Methanococcus maripaludis: one gene and its partner. The protein of the gene in region 1 binds, or shares a complex with, the protein of each later gene. Links are inferred from orthologs where the notes say so. Each region holds a gene or a part of one and is shown on either strand. Other genes may lie near its edges.

Region 1 (3,252 bases):
GCCCGGTATCCTCTAACTCCTTTTTCAGGAACTTCGAATTTATCGAGCTGTCCTCCAGGGTATCTTTTTTCAAAGCTTTCGTAGCTTCTAAAAAAAGTACTTCTACCAAGACCTCTTTCAAGGGACGCTTTATTGATAATGAATGCATCCTCCATGTTGTAGCCTTCGTAACTCATAACTGCTACAACGAAGTTCTGTCCAGCAGGTCTTTTATCAAATCCTAAGATTTCCTGGTGTTTCGTTCTTACAAGTGGAACTTGCGGATAGTGGAGTAAGTGTCCTCTTGTATCCATTCTCCATTTTATGTTTGCCATAGGAATTCCAAGTGACTGTTTACTCATCGCAGCAGCCATCGTAATCCTTGGAGCTGAGTTATGTTCTGGATATGGGGCAACACCTGCACCGATTCCCAAAATAACAAGCGGGTCGATTTCAACGTGGGTGTTTTCCTCAGTTACTTCATCTGCATACATCGCAATTCTTGCGTTTTCTTCTTCTTCAGCATCTAAGTATTCAATAACACCAGATTCCACTAATTCATGAAAAGTTAATTCCTGAGCATCTACTTTTTCAAGTAATTCCTCGGTTAATTTTGAAGCACCGTTTTCAGCTACAACTAATGGCCTTACAGCCCTTCCACCATCAGTTGAAATGTGAACATCGTTACTTTCTTCATTGAATGAAATTGAAGTGCTTGGCGATAATTTTCCACTTCTTCTATTGTCCCTTAAGTTTTTAACAAGTGTTTCAGGGTCTTCTGTGGTATCGATCAATTTCCCGTTAACATATACATTTGTCTGCTTTTCCAAGGTATCCACCTTCTTAATTGACTAAATTCGATCAATATTAAATTTAGTTTTCCTTTGTGAGCCCGAGTTCTTTTAATAATTCTATTACGTTATCGTCGCTTTCGTCAGTAGTTACTTTGCACATTACAGCAAGGTTTTTTACCAGACCACAGTTTGGACCTTCTGGTGTTTCGGACGGACATATTTTACCCCATTGGGTTGCGTGCAAGTCCCTAGCTTCGAAGTGAGGTTGTGATCTTGAAAGTGGGGATACAACTCTTCTTAATTGGGATACTGTTGCAAGGTAACTGGTCCTATCGAGAAGTTGGGATACCCCAGTTCTTCCACCTACCCAGTTTCCAGTAGCCATCGCATGTCTCATTCTTTCAGTTAAAACATCACTTCTAACTGCAGCTTGAATTGAAGGTTCTTTGTTTCTTATTGCTTGTCTTTCGAGCTGATATTTGATATCTTTAATCAACTGGTTGAATGAATGTCTAAATAAATCTTCCATCAAGTCTCCAGCTAATTTTAACCTTTTGTTTGAATAGTGGTCCTTATCATCTTCAACCCTTAATCCTAAGTAGAGTTCGATTGAATTTTTAGCCATTCTTCCAAGGTATTTACATTTAGCACCTAATTTTGCAGATTCTACGCCCATGTGTGGCAATAAATAGTTGCAAAGAATAGTTTCTGCTCTTTTTAACTTGTACTCTTTAGGCTGTCCTGGAGCTACTCTTTTTCCGATATGTTCGAGTGCATCTTCAGTCGTGTTTATTGCATGCTCTTCTCTTGCTTCCTGTAAGTTTGCAATTAACTGCATGACAACTGTTGGTTCGTCTGAAATTAATTCGATAATCTCCCTATCTGATTCTGCACCAAGTGCTCTCATCAATATAACTAGTGGAATTGTGCTAGGCATTCCCGGGAATGAAACATTTAATAACCCATCTGGGTTTCTCTCAACAGTACATAATGCCCTAAATCCATGTCTGGTTGAAAATACTTTTGCGATATCTACGATTTTATTGTTTTTTTCTACCTTTTCACATATAATTCTGTTAGGAATAAGGTCTTCCTGAGCAACAACTGCTTTTTCAGAACCGTTAACAATAAAATAACCTAAAGGATCTTTTGTGTCTTCGCCGTATTTTATTAATTCTTCTTCTGATTTTCCGCACAAGTGGCAGATTTCTGAACCAAGCATTACCGGAAGTTCTCCAATGTAAACTTCAACAGGAGATAACACTTTTTCTTCTTCATCTTCGCCAACTGTCGGTATCATTTCAAGGTAAAGCGGTGCAGAGTATGCAAGGTTTCTAATTCTCGCTTCCATAGGTGTTATTTCTTTTACAGAACCGTCAGCTTCTTTATTTATTGGTTTTGTAACTCTCACTTTATCAAAGGATACTTTGTATCCTCCTTTAATTTCTGTTTCGACACCAGTTACCTCATCGATGATCTTTTGAATTTTATTTTTCACAAAATCATCGTAGGAATCGATGTGGTGTTTTACTAAACTGTTTTCTTTAAAAAATGCATCAACAACGACACGGGACTCCATGATTTTCCCCCATAGATTTTAGATAAAGGAATAATAGCTTATTTTAAATTTTAAAAAATATTTAGCAGGTATTAACCAGCAATTTAGAGTGAAGTTGCTATTACTAATCTGTAATAGGTGCTTTCGCCTGCAGTAGGACTCATTCTTGTTATTTTTAAAACGTCTCCAGGAGCTGCTTCAACTTCGAGCACAAGTGGATCGGTATCGAGCAATTTAGGCAATTGCTGCAATTTTATATTGTATTTTTCGAGTAAAAGGGGTATTTCTTCTCTTGGAATAATCTCATGTGTCGGAACCATTGCATGTGATGATACTTTCACAGTTTGGCCTCCATTTGTTTAAAATAGTTATAAAAATAAATTTATGCGTATAATATTAATATCATGAAAAATAGTGGTAACTCATATATATTATTTTCTATCTTTATATATATTTCTAAAATTATTTCAAGTTAGCAAAATAGTGATACGGTTATATATTATAGTGTATATATACTCTAGAGCTAACCCGATGGATTATTGTCCAGATATTATACATTCACTGCTTTAAATATATAAAATTAAGGTTGATATTTTGAAAACCGTTCACGAAATTAATGAGAAGATACGAAATGGCGATGCAGTTGTGGTTACTGCAGAAGAGATGATCGATATAGTCGACGAACTGGGTGCGGAAAAAGCGGCAGTTGAAATAGATGTAGTTACGACAGGTACATTTGGAGCGATGTGTTCAAGCGGAGCATTTTTAAATTTTGGACACTCCGATCCACCAATAAAAATGTACAAGACATATTTGAATGGTGTTGAGGCATATTCTGGACTTGCAGCAGTTGATGCGTATTTAGGGGCTGCTCAAACTAATAGCGATGATGATATCGATATTTCATACGGCGGTTCTCAC
Region 2 (2,755 bases), on another replicon or contig:
CTCAACGATTTCAACATTTTCATTTAATTCATTTAAAATCGATCTTGAAAGTTTGCTCACTGAATCTGCAGATATTTTTAAATTTTTTTCTTTTGATTTTTTCTTAGAAAAGCTATTTGCAAGCTGTTTTAAACCGATAGCAGCACCAACTGCATCAGGATCCGCGTTATGGTGACATAGAAATAAAATATCATCATTTTTCAGATAATCTTTTAATATTTCAATTTTTTTTTTCATAAGCAGACCTAAAAAAAAGTTATAAAAAAGTTGATTAATTTATTGGCCTTGACCCATTGCTTTTTGGAGGTTTTCTTGTAATTCAGTGTATCTTTTCTGCATTTTTTCTTCTTGTTTTTCAAAGGTAGTTACTCTTAACTGGAGTGTTTCTACTCTTTCGCTTAATTCTTCCTTTACTTCGGCCTTGTTTCTTTTAATGAGGATTCCTCCAGCCATTTTGAACACTTCGTCGGATCCGGATTTTTCCATTTCTTCGATAGCTTTTTCCATTTCTTTTAATTGTGTTTCAAACTGCTGTTTTTGGTACATTATCATCTGTAACTGTTGCTGGAGTTGTTGGAATTGCATTAACTGATTTTGAACATTTGCTGGTAATTCCATGATTTCAATCCTCTTTTAGTTTTAATTTATTTTTTAAACTCATTTTATATATCAATTATTATTCATCTTCTGTTAGTTTATATATACTTTCTGCAACTTTTATCCAACGAAGATACGAGTAAATCGATGCTTTTAGGATACTCAATTCGTCAGAAACACAAGATATAACAATTGAATTTTCAAAAAGATCCATTTCACATTTTGATCGAACTTGTGATGCGACATGTTCTGGAAAAACAGATTCGTAAATAATTCTGGCTTTTTTTGGAGTTTCAAAAGTTAGTTTTAGGGTAAATTTAGGAAATGCCATATTAACACTATTCAATATCGAGTATCTTTACGGTCTTTATCTTTAAACTTGGACCTAAATTTTCTGAGTCTTTGTGAACTTCAATGTAGAATGTGGACTCATCAACCGTTTTAAAAGTAAGCACTACATCAGAACTCTCTTCTTCATAATTACTCAATTTTTTGAATAAATATTCGAAAAACAGTTCTTTTAAATTTTCAGTATTTCTATCAAACTTCGAACTCAACTTTCCAGAGTTTTTAAAAACTTTTCCTGAAACTTCTCTTTGAAGTTTTAAGGATAGGTTCATTGAAAGAATTTTATTATTTTCAAAATTAAATATTTTGAGTCTTCCAGGGTTGCCTTTTAGTTCTTCTACAATTATCATATCGGCCTTATTTTCGATTAGCTCAGAAAGAGGGATTTTTCCCCGGTTTAATATTTCAAAATTAAAAACCCTTGCTAAATCGTTTACAAGGCTTCTGGTTCTTTGAGAAGGTTTTCTGGAAGTAGTAATTATCATTATCTTGCCTGAACTTTTTTAACTATTTTAGGCCTTAATTTTATCAAAACTCTGTTACTGCAGTGAGGACATTTAGCTTTTAATCCTATTTCATCAAGAGTTACAATTTTTCCACAGTTGGAACATCTGTACTCTGCCATAATATCACCTAAAAAAGCTTAAAATGAAAAATAAATGGTTTAAAAATAATTAAATTAGATTTCTCTACTTTTACTTTCGATAACTCTTCTGATAGCTTTTGTAACAACTTTACCAGCACCAGTTTCTGGGGTGTATGCTCCACCAGCAATTTTTGCACCGCATTTGTCACATACCCAGATTGAGGTTCCTACTCTTTTTAATTTAGGGAATGCACAAACAGGACATTTGTATTCTTTTTTCTGTTTAATTTCAACGTCTCTTAATCTTACTCTGATTTTTCTACCGTATCTTGATCCAAATCTTCCTGCTGAACCAATTTTTTTAGTGTGGCTAAATTCTACCATTATTTCACCTGTTTCTATCCGTAAAATGATTAGTCATATCTTTTAAGTACTTTAGTTTGAACAGTTCCTTTTGTAAGTTTGTTCAAATGCATGTAAAATTCGCTTTCAATACCACTTGGAATTTCGATTACAAGAACAAGCGAGCCATCGCCCATCCACTCTTCCTGCTTGGTTGCGCCGTATTCATGAAGTGTATGGTATGCATTTGCAGCAAATTCTCCGGGAATTTTAACTGCAACATCTCTTTTTTCAAACTTAATGGGTAAAAGTTTCCTCAATTCCTTAATAATTTTAGGAATTTGTTCTTCAGCGCTTTTATAAATATCAACACTGATTCTAGCTTCTTCCATAGCGTTTTCAATCCTTTTCGGCGGGTGGGGAGTGTCAGTTTGAGGATTTATCGTGTTTTTCGAAATTAAAGACACGATTTGCTTTCGCTTTTGTTCCTGTATTTCTTTTCGCTGGTTAGCCGTTAACTGAACAGTTCCTTTTTTTAGAATCTGTTCTGCGATTTCCAAAGGATTCAAGGTTTCAAAAATCTTCAAAAGTAAATCTTCTGGAACTTTTTCTCCTTTTCCAGAATCTTTATAAACCGCTTCAGCGGCCAAGACTTCTGAGATGCCTATTGGCTGTCCTTCTTTAAATTTAGCTGCCAAGTATGGATCCACGAGTATTTCGAATTTTTCCCCATGTGATTGAAGCCTTGCTATAACAGCATCGTCCAATGACACCATATCTATCCCTTCTTTTATTTATATACCTTTCCCCGCAATAAATAAAACAATAATGAGGGGTTTTTTTAGGTATTATTTCGAATTTATCTTAATTTACGTTATTCAA

The links.
Region 2: HNP90_RS00960 (region 1) and HNP90_RS06390 share a complex: the UniProt entries of both Methanocaldococcus jannaschii proteins name them as parts of the RNA polymerase complex. The link is inferred for Methanococcus maripaludis from one-to-one orthologs.

The regions. Positions count from the first base shown.
Region 1 is NZ_JACDUL010000001.1:180,863-184,114, reverse strand. What follows is about bases 103-3,082. They hold HNP90_RS00960 (DNA-directed RNA polymerase subunit B''), read right to left. Parts: upstream 2,353-3,082; coding sequence 853-2,352; downstream 103-852. Other genes in these bases: HNP90_RS00950 (homocysteine biosynthesis protein), read left to right, coding at 2,926-3,082; HNP90_RS00955 (DNA-directed RNA polymerase subunit H), read right to left, coding at 2,436-2,672; rpoB (DNA-directed RNA polymerase subunit B), read right to left, coding at 103-809. Also shown: more of rpoB, read right to left, coding at 1-102; more of HNP90_RS00950, read left to right, coding at 3,083-3,252. UniProt on the Methanocaldococcus jannaschii protein: DNA-dependent RNA polymerase (RNAP) catalyzes the transcription of DNA into RNA using the four ribonucleoside triphosphates as substrates. The Rpo2 subunit (Rpo2N and Rpo2C in this organism) is implicated in DNA promoter recognition and in nucleotide binding.
Region 2 is NZ_JACDUL010000003.1:204,430-207,184, reverse strand. It holds HNP90_RS06390 (DNA-directed RNA polymerase subunit P), read right to left. Parts: upstream 1,571-2,755; coding sequence 1,430-1,570; downstream 1-1,429. Other genes in the region: psmA (archaeal proteasome endopeptidase complex subunit alpha), read right to left, coding at 2,748-2,755; HNP90_RS06380 (ribosome assembly factor SBDS), read right to left, coding at 1,945-2,649; rpl37A (50S ribosomal protein L37Ae), read right to left, coding at 1,625-1,915; HNP90_RS06395 (rRNA maturation protein), read right to left, coding at 936-1,430; HNP90_RS06400 (KEOPS complex subunit Pcc1), read right to left, coding at 677-928. UniProt on the Methanocaldococcus jannaschii protein: DNA-dependent RNA polymerase (RNAP) catalyzes the transcription of DNA into RNA using the four ribonucleoside triphosphates as substrates.